3 regions of the Pseudarthrobacter sp. 05T312 genome follow, and region 2 is predicted to be linked to each of the others. Evidence: riboswitches for the same ligand, from Rfam matches in the RefSeq annotation. Region 2 holds a riboswitch; each other region holds the start of a gene.
What was found. Region 2 has a riboswitch for S-adenosylmethionine ahead of AC1DIP_RS14145 (bifunctional o-acetylhomoserine/o-acetylserine sulfhydrylase). Riboswitches for the same ligand answer to the same signal wherever they lie in the genome.

Region 1 (5,665 bases), on a different contig from region 2:
TGGACCACATCAACATGACGGTGGCCGTCCTCCGCGGCGCCGGCGTGTCCGTGGACGATTCGGTCCCCAACCACTGGGTGGTGGCGCCCGGACCCATCCGGGCCTTCGACCAAAGAATCGAACAGGACCTCTCCAACGCCGGGCCCTTCCTGGCAGCGGCCCTGGCCTCGCAGGGCACGGTCCGCATCCCCAACTGGCCCACGGAAACGCAGCAGGTGGGCGACCTCTGGCGCGGGATCCTCGCCCGGATGGGAGCCACGGTCACCCTTGAGGACGGAATCCTGACCGTCACCGGCGGCCCCGAAATCAAGGGCGGCGACTTTGCCGACACCAGCGAGTTGGCTCCTACGGTCGCGGCACTCTGCGCCCTTGCCACGGGGCCTTCCCGGCTCAGCGGGATCGCCCACCTTCGCGGGCATGAGACTGACCGGCTCGCGGCCCTGGTCGCGGAAATCAACCGGCTCGGCGGCGACGCCGAGGAAACCAGCGACGGCCTGGTCATCCGGCCCGCGCCGCTGCACGCCGGCGTCGTCCACAGCTACGCCGACCACCGCATGGCCACCGCCGGGGCAATCCTGGGTCTCTCGGTAAGCGGCGTCCAGGTGGAGGACATCGCCACTACCGCCAAGACCATGCCCGACTTCCCGCAGCTGTGGGCCGGCATGCTGGCCCAGTCCGCTCCCGGGGCACCGCGGCCGGAAGGGCGTGGCAGTGGCGCGGAGCACTGACTCCTGGGACGAATCCGACGTCCGGATCCGCCCCAGCAAGAAAGGTTCCCGCCCGCGCACCAAGGACCGGCCCAGCCACGACGACGCCGAGACCGGGCGGATCATTACGGTTGACCGTGGCCGGTACACGGCAGTGGTGGGCGAGGACTCGGACAACGAGCGCATCGTCATCGCAGCGCGTGCCCGCGAACTCCGCCGGTCACCGGTTGTCGCCGGTGACTTCGTCTCGCTTGTGGGCGACGTGTCCGGCGCGCCGGACACGCTTGCCCGCCTGGTGAAAATCCAGGACCGCCACACCCTCCTGCGCCGTAGCGCCGACGACACCGACCCCATCGAGCGGGCCGTGGTGGCCAACGCAGACCAGCTGGTAATCGTGGTGGCGGCCGCCAACCCGGAGCCCCGCACCGGGTTCATCGACCGCGCCCTCGTGGCAGCCTACGACGCCGGGATCGAACCGATCCTGCTGGTCACCAAGGCCGACGTCAAGGACCCGGCCGGGTTGCTGTCCAATTACACGCACTTGGAATTTCCGGTAATCATCAGCCGGACAGCGGACGCGCAGGCGTCCGGAATCGATGCACGGTCCGACGACGGCCTCTCCGCCCGGCTGGACAGCGCCGCGGTGGCAGCCCTTCGCGCCCACCTCGACGGCAAGGTCACCGTGATGCTCGGGCACTCCGGTGTGGGAAAGTCCACCATGGTGAACGCCCTGACCGGCGCCGAGCGGGCGACGGGCGGAGTGAATGCGGTCACGGGGCGTGGCCGCCACACGTCGTCGTCAGCCCTGGCCCTGCGCCTGGCTGACGCGCCGGCCGGCAGCTGGATCATCGACACCCCCGGTATCCGATCCTTCGGACTGGCGCACGTGGACCCGGACCGGATCCTGCGCTCATTCCCGGACCTCTCCCCCGGGATCGAAAACTGTGAACGCGGCTGCAAGCACACTGCAACGGCGGTGGACTGCGGGCTCGATGACTGGGTGGCGGGCGGCCACGCAGGTCCCACGGGCCCGGCACGCCTCGCATCGCTCCGGCGCCTGCTTGGGGCTGATCCGCGCATGGAAGCGCAGGAAACCAAGGAGCTTGGCAGCGTCAACTGACGCGTTCTCCCGGCAGATGCGTCCGCAGACGGTAGTTTGTAACCATGATCCAACCCGCTTCGAGCTACAACGATGACCTGCGCCTGGCCCATGTCCTGGCCGACTCCGTGGATGACCAGACCATGAGCCGCTTCAAGGCCCTTGACCTCCACGTTGAGACCAAGCCGGACCTGACGCCCGTCACCGACGCCGACAAGGCAGCCGAGGAAGCCATCCGGGGCCAGCTCTCCCGTTCCCGGCCCCGCGATGCCGTCCTCGGCGAGGAATTCGGCAGCACCGGGCACGGTTCGCGGCGCTGGATCATCGATCCCATCGACGGGACCAAGAATTTTGTCCGCGGGGTGCCGGTCTGGGCCACGCTGATCGCCCTGGTGGACGAAGGCGAACCCGTGGTGGGCGTGGTCAGCGCACCGGCCCTCGGCAAGCGCTGGTGGGCGGCAAAGGGCATGGGCGCGTACATGGGCAGGTCCCTGGCCGCTGCCACCCGCCTCCGCGTGTCCAACGTCTCGACCCTCTCCGACGCTTCCCTCTCCTACTCAAGCCTCAGCGGCTGGAAGGAACGCGGAAACCTCAACGAGTTCCTCGGGCTGACCGAGGACGTCTGGCGTACCCGGGCCTATGGCGACTTCTGGTCCTACTGCATGGTGGCAGAGGGCTCCGTGGACATCGCCTGCGAACCGGAGCTCAACCTCTACGACATGGCTGCGCTGGTGCCGATCGTGGTTGAGGCGGGCGGCCGGTTCACCTCCCTGGAAGGCGAAGACGGACCGTTCGGAGGGAACGCACTGGCCACCAACTCGATCCTGCACTCCGAGGTGCTGCACCGCCTCAACCCGTATCTGGACGATCTGCTGTAACTGCCACGGTTCTGCCCCTTAGGCGAATATTGCGACGCCGGACACCTCCAGACGGGGGTGTCCGGCGTCGTTTATTCGATATTGCGTAACAAAGCCCTTAACAATTGCCGCGGCTTCAATCCTGGCCGCCCCATGTCCTACGCTTTTATGCAGGTCACGAGTGCCAGCGCAAAACCCCGGTTTGCTGGCCGGCAACCCTCCATTCGCGGCGGGGTGCCCCGGGTGACGACCAGGCCGGTCCGGAGTGGATGCGGCAAGCGCGGATTCCCTATGCCGGAGTCCTGTATCCAAGTGAGGTCTCTGTGACAACTGCCACCGTCTCCCCCCAGCCCGCCATTGCCGGATCCGGCACTCCCGGCGATCGCCACGCCGCTGCCCGCCGTCCCCTCGCTGCCGTCACAGGCGCCGAAATCCAGGCACCGCTGATTTCCGGGGGCCACATCCGGTACGCGAACCTTGACTACGGCGCATCGGCTCCGGCGCTCTCCGTGGTCTCCGCCTACCTGAACGAGATCCTGCCCTACTACGCCAGTGTCCACCGCGGTGCCGGCTACGCGTCCCAAATCAGCACGTCCGTTTACGAGAACGCCCGCAGCATTGTCCGGGACTTCGTGGGCGGCCGGCAGGATGATTCGGTCATTTTCACCCGCAACACCACCGACTCACTGAACCTCCTGGCCGGCTGCCTGCCTGCCACCGGCGGCCGGCATGACGGCGAAGTCCTCTACCTGGACATCGAACACCATGCCAACCTCCTGCCATGGCAGGGCGTTCCGCACCGCAGCATCGTTGCCGCCGACACCATCACCGGCACCCTTGACGCCGTCCGGACCGAACTGGAGCAGGGCGGCGTCAGCCTGCTGGCCGTTACCGGCGCCTCCAACGTCACCGGCGAGATTCTTCCCATCCGCGCCCTGGCCGCGCTGGCCCACCAGCACGGCGCGCGGATCGTGGTGGACGCGGCCCAGCTCGCGCCGCACCGCCGGGTGGACATCAGCGCGGACGACGTCGACTACCTCGCCTTTTCCGGCCACAAGCTGTACGCGCCGTTCGGCGCGGGTGTCCTGGTGGGCCGTCCCGACTGGCTGGACAGCGGCGTCCCCCACCTCGCCGGCGGCGGCGCCGTCAAGGAAGCACGGCTCGACGGCGTCAGCTGGGCCACTGGCCCGGCCCGCCACGAGGGGGGCTCGCCGAACGTCCTCGGCGCCGCCACCCTGGCCCGCGCCACCCAGGTCATCGCCGAACTCGACCAGGACCGGTGGCACGCCCACGAATCCGCCATCCGTTCCTTCCTGGTGGAGGGCCTGCAGGACATCGACGGCGTCACCGTCCACCAGATCTTCAAGGACACCAACCCGGAAACGGACACCATCGGCGTGGTCAACTTCTCGGTGGAGGGCTACGACGCAGGACTGGTGGCCGCTTACCTTTCCGCAGAGCACGGGGTGGGCCTGCGCGACGGACGCTTCTGCGCCCATCCCCTGCTGAAGCGCCTGGGCCTGCCTTCCGGCTCCCTCCGGGCGAGTTTCGGCGTGGGCTCGCGGCTGGAGGATGCCGAACGCCTCCTTGCCGGTATCCGGGCTTTGCGCAGCAAGGGACTGGGATGGGACTACGTGGTGGATGCTGGCCGCTGGGTGCCCGCCAACGACTTCCGCACCTACCCGCACTGGGCACCCAATACCCCCGGGACGGCCGGCGCAGCCCCCTGCCTCGACGACTAGGCCGCGGGGCAGCGACTGCCTGCTGATGCCGGTCATGCGGTAAATTCGAAGGACATCCGCAGGCAGCACCAGAAGGAGGCCACGCGTGGTTCGGGGTGGCCCCAGGCTTGATCACGGCCGGCGCACGGAGCTCGGGCAGAGCTTCCAGGACGGCGGCCGCCACTACCAGCGCGTCCGGCCCGGCTATCCGGCCGAATCCGCGCGGTGGCTGGTACCGGCCGGAGCCCATGACGCCCTGGACGTCGGCGCAGGTACCGGAAAGTTCACCGCGCTGCTGCTGGCCATGGGACTGGACGTCACCGCCGTCGACCCTTCCGCGGACATGCTCGCCCAGCTGACGGCCCACTGCCCCGCCGCCACGGCTGCACCGGGGACGGCCGAGGCGACAGGCCTTCCCGACGCTGCCTTCGACGTCGTCACCGTTGCCCAGGCGTGGCACTGGTGCGATCCCCTAGCAGCGAGCACCGAGCTGGCGCGCGTCCTGCGCCCGCACGGAAGCCTGGGCCTGGTCTGGAACCAGCTGGACACCTCCGTCCCCTGGGTGCACCGGCTCTCCCGGATCATGCACGCCGGCGATGTCTACCGGCCCGGCCACAAGCCCGTCGTCGGGCCCGAATTCCACGGGCTCGAAGGTCACGTCACCCACTGGCAGGACAGGGTGACCACCGGTGACTTGATGGAGCTCACCAAATCGCGCAGCTACTACCTGCGGGCCGGTGAAGCGACGCGGGTGAAGGTTCTTGCCAACCTGGACTGGTACCTGCACGAACACCTGGCCCACGCTCCGGGGCAGGAACTCGACCTCCCCTACCTGACACTGGCCTGGCGCGCCACCAAGGCCTGACCCGGTCAACGCACCCTGCCCGACCAGCCAAACCGGTAGGCTTGGACCTGTGAAGACCAGCGCACCCTCCTCCTCGATCGAGGACTACGTCAAGGTCATCTATTCATTCACCGAATGGCAGGACAAGCCCATCACTTCCTCCCAGCTCGCACAGCGGCTGGGCGTGGCGAACTCCTCCGTGTCGGAGATGGTCCGCAAACTGAAGGACCAGGGGCTGGTGGACCACAAGCCCTACAGTGCCGTCACCCTGACCGAGTCCGGCCTGCGCCTGGCCCTGTCCATGGTCCGGCGCCACCGGCTCATCGAGACCTACCTCGTCCAGCGTCTTGGCTACAGCTGGGACGAGGTCCACGATGAAGCCGAACAGCTGGAGCACGCGGTCTCGGACACGTTCATCGAACGCGTCGCCGCCAAGC
Region 2 (5,665 bases):
CATTGCTGGCGTCCGCGTTGAGCGTCCCCCAGGTTTCGTAGGCCAGGGTCACATCCGGGAGGTATCCCCCGGCTTCGAGTTCCAGACCCCCAATGGAGGCGTAACGGACGATTCCATGTTCAGGGATGGTGGTTCGGGCGACGGTAACCGTCATGGCAAGACCTCTTCTACGCGCTTGCCTGCCGTCGTCTGACCGGCAGGCCAGGTCCTCACCCGGGGCACCCCACCGCGGATGGAGGGTTGCCGGCCAGCAAGCCGGGGCTGTCACTGGCACTCATGACCTGGTTCGAGTGTACGAAACACCCCCCGCTCCTGGCCAAGAGTATGACTGGTTGTGACTTCCCGGCTTGCTGCGCCCCCTGCCGGCCTCCTTACTGGCGGGCCGGCATCTCTCTCATGGGGGCCGGCGTCGTTCCTTAAGCCCCTTCGGTGCCCTTGGCGGCCCGGAAGCCTGCTTCCAGGTCAGCCAGGATGTCGTCGATGTGCTCCAACCCAACGGAAAGCCGGACCAGGCCGGGGTGCACCCCGGCCACAACCTGCTGCTCCGGTGAGAGCTGGCTGTGCGTGGTCGACGCCGGATGGATGACCAGGGAGCGCACGTCGCCGATGTTGGCCACGTGCGAGTGCAGCTCCAGGGCGTCGACAAAGCGCTTGCCGGCTTCCGCGCCGCCGGCCAGGTTGAAGGCGACGACGGCGCCCGTTCCCTTGGGCCCGTACTTGCGGCCTCGCTCGTACCACGGGCTGGACGGCAGCCCCGCGTAGGCGACGGATTCGACGTCGTCCCTTGCCTCGAGCCAGCGCGCCACATCCGTGGCGTTCGCAACGTGGCGCTCCACCCGCAGGCTCAACGTCTCCAGGCCCTGGGAAATCAGGAACGCATTGAAGGGCGAGACAGCCGAGCCGAGGTCGCGCAGCAACTGCACCCGGGCCTTGAGGATGTAGGAGAGGTTGGCGCCGAGCGCGCCGCCTTCGCCAAGGTCGCGTGCATAGACCAGGCCGTTATAGGTGGGGTCCGGGGTGTTGAAGCCGGGGAACCGTTCCGGGTCCTTGCCGAAATCGAACCTGCCGGAATCGACGATGACGCCGGCGATGGCCGAGCCGTGGCCGCCCAGGTACTTGGTGGCCGAGTGGAGCACGATGTCCGCGCCCCATTCCAAGGGGCGGATCAGGTATGGGGTGGAAAGGGTGTTGTCCACGATGAGGGGCACGCCGGCCTGGTGGGCCACTTCGGAGATGCCTTCAATATCCAGGACGTCCTGGCGCGGGTTGGACACCACTTCACCGAAGAAAAGCTTGGTGTTGGGCTGCACGGCGTCGCGCCACTGGTCCAGGTTGTCAGGATCAGCCACGAAGGTCACCGAGATGCCGAACTTCTTCAAGGTGTGGGCGAACAGGTTGTAGGTTCCGCCGTAAAGGCTGGGGCTGGCCACGATATGGTCGCCTGCCTCAGCGATGTTCAGCACTGCAAAGGTCTCCGCAGCCTGCCCCGAACTCAGCAGCAATGCCGCCAGGCCGCCTTCAAGGCTGGCGATCCGTTGCTCGACGGCATCCTGGGTGGGATTGCCGATGCGCGTATAGATGGGTGCGAGTTCGGCCAGGGCGAAGCGGTTGGCCGCGCTTTCGGCGCTCGGGAACACAAATGACGTGGTCTGGTAGATAGGCAGGGCGCGGGCCCCTGTTGCGCTGTCCGCCTCCTGGCCAGCATGGATCTGGCGGGTTTCAAAAGACCAACCGTTGGACATCCAAATCTCCTTTGACATGGGCCCGGCATGCTCACCAGCAGTGCGGGCCGCGCTTGCTCCCGGCTGTTGCCGGAGAGCCAGGTCTTCACCCGGGGCACCCCACCGCGGATGGAGGGTTGCCGGCCAGCGAGCCGGGGCTTGGCGCTGGCACTCATGACCTGGGCCCAGTCTAGGAACCTGACGGTTGCCGTGGACAGCATTGTGACGAACATGGTCTTGCCCCGGGGCATTTGCACAGGGGCAAGACCACGCGAAATGCCAGTAAGGGTATCCTTAGCTGAGAGCCCGATCACAAAGTGCCAAGATGTTCGCATGCGCATGGATCACGTCTCTTACGCCTGTGAACACGATGGCCTCGCGGCCACTACCGAACGTATTGCAACTGCCCTCGGCGTTGAGGCAGTGAAGGGTGGCGTCCACCCCCGCTTCGGAACCAGGAATATGATCATCCCCCTGGCCGGCCACAAGTACCTCGAAGTCGTCGAGGTCCTGGACCACCCGGCGTCGGACAAGGCACCGTTCGGCCAGGCCGTACGTGCCCGCTCCGCTGCCGGTGGCGGCTGGATGGGCTGGTGCGTCGAAGTGGACGACCTCGCCCCCTTCGAGGAACGCCTGGGCCGCGCCGCCGTGAACGGCAACCGCAAGTTCCCGGACGGCCGCGAGCTGGTCTGGAAGCAGATTGGCATCCTGGGCCTCATCGCCGATCCCCAGGTGCCCTACATGCTCAAGTGGGAGGGCGATCCCTCTCTCCACCCGTCCCACGCGTACGAGAGCAACCTCAAAATGAGCTGCCTGACCATCGCCGGTTCCGCCTCGCGCGTTACCGAGTGGCTGGGCGAGCCCGTGGAGAAGCCGCTTGAGGACGTTGCGGTGGAGTGGGTGGCCCCGCACGGTACCCCAGGCATCCTCTCGGTCACGTTTGAGACCGCCAACGGAGCTGTCACCATCTGACCCTCCCCCGTTCCTCCCCGGACCATTTCGGGGAGGTCCCCGGCGTGTGCCCGGGCAAACTTCGGCCGCCATTGGGTGGTGACAACGGCGTCACCACCCAATGGCGGCCGAATTCATTTAATAAGGTGCCCCCTGCGCCGTTACCAGGGCGCCAGCGTGAACCGCGCCCACTTTGAATGTCAGTGCCTCGTTGGATGATGTGGGTATGGGAATCAGCGGGGGTGTTGGGGTGGTGTTGGAGGGTGTTCGTGCCTCTGTTGCTGCCCTGGATGCGCTTGATGTCGAGGATACTTCCCTGGCTGCCGGCGCCGGCATTGGTTCCGGTGTTGACGTGCTCCAGCGGCGCTACGAGATCCGGCTGGAGCGCTTGGAGGTTGCGGCGCGGCTGGAGGCGCAGCTCGCCGCGGTGAAAGCACAGGACGCTGCCGACGCCGTTGAGTTCCAGGAAGCCATGACTCCGCCGGATGCCTCGGTGCAGGACCGCACTTACGCGCAGATGTCGGTGGTGGAGGAGATCGCGGGTGTCCTGACCATCAGCTCCGCCGCAGCGGGGGCAATGGTGGAGCACTCACGCCGGATCTGCTCCCTGCCGCTGGTATCCGAGGCCCTGGCCGCCGGAGAAGTGTCGTGGCAACACGCCCGGATTGTCGCGGACGAAACCGAGGGCCTTACCCCTGAGGGCGAGGCGTTTTTGGTGGCGCATTTCTTCGACCCGGCTGCACCCCACCCCGCCCGGGGTGCCGCGCCGGGGGAGCTCGTTCCGTCACGGTTCCGGGCGAAGGTCCGGGCGTGGCGGGAACGCCACCATCCGGAATCGATCGAGAAACGCCATGCAAAGGGGGTAGCTGACCGCCGGATGGAATACACCCCTGACAAGGACGGCATGGCCTGGGTCTCCCTCTACCTCCCCGGGGACACCGCGTGCGCGATCTGGAACCGCACCACCGCCACCGCCCGCGGACTCCAGGGCCCCGACGAACCCCGCACCCTCACCCAGCTCCGGCCGGACATCGCCGCCAGCCTCCTCCTCGGCGCCGTGCAGGTGGCGGGTGAGGGTTCCGCCGGCACCGCCCCGGGCACCCAGGGCTTCACGGGGATCGGGAAGGTTCCTGCTCCGCGGGCCGATGTGCTGGTCACCGTGCCGGTGTTCGCGCTCCTCGGCCTTACCGATGAACCCGGCGTACTGGATGGTTTCGGGCCGATCCCGGCGTCCATGGCACGCAAACTTGTCGCCGACGGGGCGGACTCGTTCTACCGGGTCCTCGTCGACCCCCGGGACGGGGCACCCTTGGAGATCGGCCGCAAAAACTACCGGCTCACCGGGGCCATCAAACACTGGATCCGCATGCGCGACACCACATGCACCTTCCCCGGCTGCACCAACAAAACCCCCGACAACGAAACAGACCACCTACAAGCGTGGGAACACGGCGGCACCACCAACGTCAACAACCTCGCACAGCTCTGCCCCAAACACCACCGACTCAAACACCACAGCCAATGGACACCCGACCCGGCCACGAGCAAGGACCCGCCCGGCTGGACCTCACCCACCGGACGCCACTACAACCCCGAACGCCAGGACCCCGAACCAACCCACTGGCCGCCGGGAATCCTGCCGCTGGAGGCAATCGTGGGGCACACCGATGCGTCAGGTCCGCCCGAACGGACAGCTGGCCGTGGCAACAGTGGTCAACCCAATGACACGCCTGGACTCAGCGACGCCCCAGAACTTGCTGACACCGTTCCACTGGCTGCAGCGCCAACGTGGCGCGGGTTGCATCTGTCGGAAGATATCCCTTGGCAGCAGGTCATCGCATCGATGCCGCTGTGGCCTGATCCGCCTGTCGAAGAACCGCCAGGTGAGAACATGGTGGACCCCGGCGAGCTTTGCCCCGCTGATCCCCTGTGGGATGAGTTCCATGCAAAGTCTTTCGAGCTGCCCGCTGACCCGCAGGCGGGCTGGCAGCTGCTGCTGGGCATGTGAAGGTGGGTGGTGTTGGGCATTGCGGGAACACAACACTTGTGCCGCACAGGTAGCCACTAAGCCCCCCCTGCCAGGCCGCGGCGGCGCTAGCCCAGCCCTACGGCCTTACCGAAGAGGCTAAAGCCGACGAATGCCACAATGTCCAGCAGCGCGTGGGCGATGACCAGCGGCATGACGCGCTTGGTGCGGGTGTAGAGCCAGGCGAAGACCACCCCCATCACGGCGTTCCCAATGAAGGGACCAAAGCCCTGGTAAAGGTGGTAGCTGCCACGCAGCACGGAACTCACGGCGATGGCCAGTGGCGTGCTCCAGCCGAACTTCCCGAAGCGGTCCATCAGGTACCCCACCACAATGACTTCCTCCAGCACCGCGTGGCGCATCGCCGAGAGGATCAGGACAGGAACGGTCCACCAGTACGCGTCGAGGGCACTGGGGATGATGGCGGTGGTGATGCCGAGCGCCCGGCCGGCCGCGTAGAGCCCCAAGGACGGTATCCCGATCAGCGCGGCCAGCCCCAGACCCTGCAGCAGGTCCTTTCCGGGCCGGGCGAAGTTGAATCCCAGCTTCCGAAATGCTGAGCCGGAGTTCTGTGCGTCTCCGGCGGAAGCCTGGCGCTGGTCGGTGAGGAAATAGAGAACCAGCAGCACAGGCACCAGCGCAAAGATGATGTCGAGCAGCTGATACGTCAGATCGAAGTACTCGCGGGTGCTCTGCGAGCGGTTCAGGGTGGAGGTACCCTCGGCCAGCGGGGCGCGGGTCATCTTGTCGAGCAGCTGCACCACGGAGTAGACAGCGGACTGGCCCAGGGACAGTCCCAGGACGATCCAGACTTCGAGCCGCAGTCGACGGCGTGAGGGAACCAGCATGTTCCCATCTTGCCTTCAGTTTCTGGATCCTGCCTGACGGAACTCCCCCCAGCCTCCCGGGAGTATCAGGCAGGTGCCACGATCACTTCCGTGCCGTTGGCTTCAAAGGCTGCCTTGTC
Region 3 (5,665 bases), on a different contig from region 2:
CCGTCCGGAGCCAGGAGCCGGAACCGGAAAAACGAATCAGCGTCGACGAAGGCTTCAAATTTTCCGGCCATGACGATCCTTCCTTGGGCACCAGGTGGTACAGACGAGTCTGGCGGCGGCACCGGAAGCCTCACAAGACCGCGCGCGTTAAGCCTGTGTAAATTCGTTTTCCGCCACCAAAAACATGCGGCAGGCCACCTGCAATAGGTGGCCTGCCGCCGTCGTCATCCCCCCGTTCCGGGAGGAGTCGTCAGTCGTTGATGAGGTCGTTCACCACGATGGTCTGGTCCCGGTCCGGGCCAACGCCGATGGCGGAGAACCGGGTTCCGGAAAGCTTCTCCAGCGCCAGGACGTAATTGCGCGCGTTCTCCGGCAGGTCCGCCAGCGTCCGGGCTCCGGTGATGTCTTCGGTCCACCCGTCGAAGTACTCGAAGATGGGCTTCGCGTGGTGGAACTCGGTCTGCGTCATGGGCATCTCGTCATGCCGCACGCCGTCGACGTCGTAGGCGACACATACCGGGATCTGCTCGATGCCGGTGAGGACGTCCAGCTTGGTGACGAAGTAGTCCGTGAAGCCGTTGACGCGGGAGGCGTGGCGGGCCAGGACCGCGTCGTACCAGCCACAGCGGCGGGGACGGCCGGTGTTGACGCCGAATTCGCCGCCGGTCTTCTGCAGGTAGACGCCCATCTCATCGAAGAGCTCCGTGGGGAACGGGCCGGCACCAACGCGGGTGGTGTAGGCCTTGATGATGCCGATGGAGCGGGAGATCCGCGTGGGGCCGATGCCGGAGCCCACCGAGGCGCCGCCGGCGGTGGGGTTGGAGGAGGTCACGAACGGGTAGGTGCCGTGGTCCACGTCCAGGAATGTTGCCTGGCCGCCCTCCATCAGGACTACCTTGCCCTCGTCCAGCGCGGAGTTCAGGACCAGGGTGCTGTCGATGACCAACGGGCGGAGCCGCTCGGCGAAGGACAGGAAGTACTCCACGATCTCGTCCACCACCACACCGCGGCGGTTGTAGACCTTGACCAGGAGTTCGTTCTTCTGCCGCAGCGAGCCTTCCACCTTCTGGCGGAGAATCGATTCGTCGAAGACATCCTGGACGCGGATGCCCAGCCGGGCCACCTTGTCCATGTAGGCGGGACCGATGCCGCGGCCGGTGGTGCCAATGGCCCGGCTGCCCAGGAAGCGTTCGGTCACCTTGTCCAGCACCTGGTGGTAGGGCGCCACCAGGTGGGCGTTGGCGGAGACCCGCAGCTTTGAGGTGTCGGCGCCGCGCGCCTGGAGTCCGTCGATTTCCTGGAAGAGGGCCTCCAGGTTCACCACGCAGCCGTTGCCGATGACGGGAACGGCGTTGGGGCTAAGAATGCCTGCCGGCAGAAGTTTGAGTTCGTACTTTTCACCGCCTACGACGACGGTGTGCCCGGCGTTGTTGCCGCCGTTGGGCTTGACGACGTAGTCAACACGGCCGCCCAGCAGGTCGGTGGCCTTGCCTTTTCCTTCGTCGCCCCACTGGGCTCCTACGATCACAATTGCTGGCATGGGATCCTCCCCCATTCGTTCGGGCCGCCCGGGCCCGGCCACCAGGTGGCAGGCCCATGCAGCGCCGTTCATGAGAATGCCCCGAACAGACCGGCCTTCGCACAGCCGCAGCACGGCGCAACGAAGCAAGAGTTCCGGGGCTCTTACCACCCAAGTTTAGCCGATAGGGCACTTTGTCCACTGTTGTGGCCCGCCGCGGCCGTGGAGGTCAGCGTGGTGACGGTCTGCTTGATCAGGTAGCCGTTGCTGCGCTGCCCGAGTGCATAGCAGGGAAGCCGCCCGCAAGGAGCCGCGACATAAAGCGGCGCAGACTTGCCCCAAGGCGGGTCTCTCCATTTATCTGAGAGTGAACCATCCGGAGCGGCCGAGAGACCTGGCTCGATGACGCCGCAGCAACCACGGTCCAGCAGGATTCCTGCGGGCCGAAGGTGCTACTGCCAGGACCGATGGAAAGGAAGATTCCAGCATGCCCCTGAACACCGACCACATCCGCGTCACCCACGCCGGATCGTTGCCCCGCACCCCTGAACTCATCGCCGCCAATGCCGCCAAGGAAACCGATGGCATCACCCCGGAATTCCTGGACCTCCTTGAAACCTCCGTGGTGGATGTGGTCCAGCGCCAGAAGGACCTCGGCATCGACATTCCCAACGACGGCGAATACGGGCACACGATGGCCAACTCCGTGGACTACGGTGCCTGGTGGAACTACTCCTTCGCACGGCTGGGCGGCCTGGAGCCAACCAACGTGGACCGCTGGGCCGATGCCCAGGTGCACCGCTCCTCCCCCGGCAACATTGTCCTGACTTCCTTCCCCGACCGGCGCGACCGGCAGGCGTTCAACGAGGCCTACAACGACCCCTCCTCGGGCATCCTGTCCCACCGCAAGAGCGTGACCCAGCCCAAGATCGCCGGACCCCTGACCTACACGGGCCAGGACCTGGTGGCATCGGACATCAAGAACCTGAAGACCGGCCTCGCCGCCGCCGGGTTGTCCGACGGCTTCGTAGCATCCCTCTCTCCCGGCTCCTGCGCCCGCGTGGCCAACGAGTACTACAAGTCGGATGAGGAACTTGTCTACGCCTGCGCCGATGCCATGCGGGAGGAATACAAGGCCATCGTCGACGCCGGCCTCACGGTGCAGCTCGACGATCCGTCCCTCGCCGAGAGCTGGGACCAGATCAATCCCGAGCCCAGCCTGGAGGACTACCTGAAGTTCATCCAGCTGCGCGTGGAGGCCACCAACTGGGCCCTCCGCGACCTGCCGCAGGAACAGATCCGGCTGCACGTCTGCTGGGGTTCCTGGCACGGCCCGCACACCACGGACATCCCGTTCGCCGACATCATCGGCTCGGTGCTGCAGGTCAACGCCGGCGCTTACTCCTTCGAGGCAGCCAACGTCCGCCACGAACACGAATGGCGCGTATGGGAGGACACCAAGCTCCCCGAGGGCAAAATCATCATCCCGGGCGTCGTGTCCCATGCCACCAACGTGGTGGAACACCCTGACCTCGTTGCCGACCGCATCGTCCGTTTTGCCGACGTCGTGGGCCGCGAAAACGTCATCGCCTCCACCGACTGCGGCCTGGGCGGCAGGGTGCACCCCCAGATCGCCTTCGCCAAGCTGGAGGCCCTCGGCGAGGGCGCCCGCCGCGCCACCAGCCGCCTCTGGTAGCTGCAAGAGGCGAAGCGGGAACCCGCCGGTTCCGTGTTCCGCCGTGGCGGATTCGCGGGACCGGCGTTTCCGTTCCCGGGGGCTTGGTAAACTGGACAAGGCCGACCCGGAGTTGGCCCACCCCAATCAACCGCCGCTGAGGTGTCGCGCCCCCGCGTGCCCATTTCCGTGGCGGCAGCAACGCCAATCCCCGCAGGAGACCCAGCACTTCATGACAGCCCTGGCCCCAGAAACATTCCACGAACAGCTCATGAGCCGCCGCTACGAACCCAGCGTTGCAGCCGTCAACGAACTGTGTGATTCCCTGCAGGAGGCCAAGCCCGGAACCGTGGTGCCCTATGTGGACCCGATGCATGACGTCGACGAATGCCGCATCATCAGCCTGTTCTCCAACATCGGCGAGGCGGACCCGTCCGGATTCATCACGGCCGGTGACCAGGACGCGGCTACCCGCATGCTGGGGCTCCAGTGGAAGCTGGGCCTGCGCCCCGAGTTCGTGATGCCGTGGAACGTCCACCCCTGGCACGTCACCGGCGAAGCCAACGGCAAGTTCACCCCGGACCAGATCCAGGCAGGCCTGAAGCCGCTGCTGAAGTTCCTGGCCCTGGTGCCCCGCGCCTCGGTCATCGTGGCGCATGGAACCGAAGCCAACCGGTTGGCCAATGCACTCCTGAAGACCGAAGTTCCGCTGCTGTGGCGCCGCGGCCTGAAGACCTACAAGGTGCGTTCCCTCAGCGGCCGTGCGTTCGCCGGTTCCCCCGCGCGCCAGGAGGAGTACCTCGAGGACATGCGCGCGGCCTACGCCGACGCCATGGCCCGCACAGGCATCGCCCGTAAAGCCTAGGGTTTCGGCAGGCTCAACCTACGACGACGGCAGGTCACCTTCCTTGGGAAGGTGACCTGCCGTCGTCGTAATTATTCGAATCTAGCCCTCGATGGCCGCTTTCGCGGTGGGATCGGAATCGTTGAGGAACTTTTCGATCCGCTCCGGCTCGTCGGCCTCGCCGATGGCCGATGACGCCCGGCCCAGGGAGTAGAGCGCGCGCAGGAAACCGCGGTTCGGCTCGTGCTCCCACGGGATGGGACCAACGCCGCGCCAGCCGTTGCGGCGCAGCGCGTCCAGGCCCCGGTGGTAGCCAACCCGGGCGTAGGCGTAGGAGTCGATGGTGCGTCCTTCTGTCCACGCCTCCTCAGCCAGCACGGCCCAGAGCAGCGAGGACGTGGGGTGCTTTTCCACCAGGTCCAGGGCCTCGTGCCCGGCCTCCAACTGCGCGTTGACCTCAGTCTCGGCAGGCAGGAGCGTGGGCTCCGGCCCCATCAGGTCCTTGCGGAACTCATCCGACATTTAGAAGGTCTTTCCGGCCGAACCGAGCTGCTTGGTGGCTTCCACCACGCGGGCTGCCAGGCCGGCTTCGGCGGAGGCGCCCCAGACGCGGGGGTCGTAGGTCTTCTTGTTGCCCACTTCGCCGTCAACCTTCAGGACGCCGTCGTAGTTCTTGAACATATGGTCAGCCACCGGACGGGTGTAGGCGTACTGGGTGTCGGTGTCGATGTTCATCTTGATCACGCCGTAGGAAACGGCGTCGGCGATTTCCTGGTCGGAGGAGCCGGAGCCGCCGTGGAACACGAGGTCGAACGGGTTGTCCTTGCCGATCTTGGCACCCACCTGGGCCTGGATGTCCTTGAGGATCTCCGGGCGCAGCTTGACCCCGCCCGGCTTGTAGACGCCGTGCACGTTGCCGAAGGTCAGGGCGGTGATGTAGCGGCCGTTCTCGCCGGAGCCGAGGGCGTCGATGGTCGCCAGGGCATCCTCCACCGTGGTGTAGAGCTTGTCGTTGATGGCGTTCTCCACGCCATCTTCCTCGCCGCCCACGGTGCCGATCTCCACCTCGAGGATCATCTTGGCGGCGGCGGTGCGGGCCAGCAGGTCGCGGGCGATCTTCAGGTTCTCCTGCAGGGTCTCTGCGGAGCCGTCCCACATGTGGGAGTTGAACAGCGGGTTGCGGCCGGCCTTCACCTCAGCCTCGGAGGCTGCCAGCAGGGGCAGGACAAAACCGTCCAGCTTGTCCTTGGGGCAGTGGTCCGTGTGCAGGGCGATGTTGACACCGTAGTTCTTTGCCACTTCGCGGGCGAACGCCGCGAAGCCCAGGGAACCGGCAACCATGTCCTTGGTGGAGGCGCCGGACCAGTAGGCGGCACCGCCGGTGGAAACCTGCACGATGCCGTCGGACTCTGCCTCGGCGAAGCCGCGGAGCGCTGCGTTCAGCGTCTGCGAGGACGTGACGTTGACGGCGGGGAAGGCGAATCCGCCGGCCTTCGCGCGGTCGATCATCTCGGCGTAGATCTCTGGGGTTGCAATGGGCATGCTGGCTCCTCTGCTGAGTTTCGTCTGTGGGTGGATGACCCTCAAGTAGACCGCTTACGGCTTGGCACCATCCTAGCCATTCCCG

Region 1: another riboswitch for S-adenosylmethionine. It lies ahead of AC1DIP_RS03970 (aminotransferase class V-fold PLP-dependent enzyme); the one in region 2 lies ahead of AC1DIP_RS14145 (bifunctional o-acetylhomoserine/o-acetylserine sulfhydrylase).
Region 3: another riboswitch for S-adenosylmethionine. It lies ahead of AC1DIP_RS11695 (cobalamin-independent methionine synthase II family protein); the one in region 2 lies ahead of AC1DIP_RS14145 (bifunctional o-acetylhomoserine/o-acetylserine sulfhydrylase).

What each region holds. Positions count from the first base shown of each region.
Region 1 covers NZ_JBFTLY010000001.1:802,907-808,571, reverse strand. The annotation lists gene aroA (3-phosphoshikimate 1-carboxyvinyltransferase) at 1-728, shown strand, start outside; gene rsgA (ribosome small subunit-dependent GTPase A) at 712-1,827, shown strand; gene hisN (histidinol-phosphatase) at 1,872-2,684, shown strand; SAM riboswitch class IV at 2,837-2,950, shown strand; gene AC1DIP_RS03970 (aminotransferase class V-fold PLP-dependent enzyme) at 2,987-4,405, shown strand; gene AC1DIP_RS03965 (class I SAM-dependent methyltransferase) at 4,491-5,249, shown strand; gene AC1DIP_RS03960 (metal-dependent transcriptional regulator) at 5,299-5,665, shown strand, end outside.
Region 2 covers NZ_JBFTLY010000010.1:97,940-103,604, forward strand. The annotation lists gene metX (homoserine O-acetyltransferase MetX) at 1-154, opposite strand, end outside; SAM riboswitch class IV at 167-282, opposite strand; gene AC1DIP_RS14145 (bifunctional o-acetylhomoserine/o-acetylserine sulfhydrylase) at 417-1,742, opposite strand; SAM riboswitch class IV at 1,787-1,901, opposite strand; gene AC1DIP_RS14150 (VOC family protein) at 2,061-2,693, shown strand; gene AC1DIP_RS14155 (HNH endonuclease signature motif containing protein) at 2,899-4,680, shown strand; gene AC1DIP_RS14160 (CPBP family glutamic-type intramembrane protease) at 4,767-5,546, opposite strand; gene AC1DIP_RS14165 (DeoR family transcriptional regulator) at 5,612-5,665, opposite strand, start outside.
Region 3 covers NZ_JBFTLY010000007.1:98,132-103,796, forward strand. The annotation lists gene AC1DIP_RS11685 (DUF1508 domain-containing protein) at 1-71, opposite strand, end outside; gene AC1DIP_RS11690 (adenylosuccinate synthase) at 251-1,540, opposite strand; SAM riboswitch class I at 1,889-1,993, shown strand; gene AC1DIP_RS11695 (cobalamin-independent methionine synthase II family protein) at 2,007-3,215, shown strand; gene AC1DIP_RS11700 (uracil-DNA glycosylase family protein) at 3,427-4,059, shown strand; gene AC1DIP_RS11705 (DUF3151 domain-containing protein) at 4,141-4,560, opposite strand; gene fbaA (class II fructose-bisphosphate aldolase) at 4,561-5,580, opposite strand.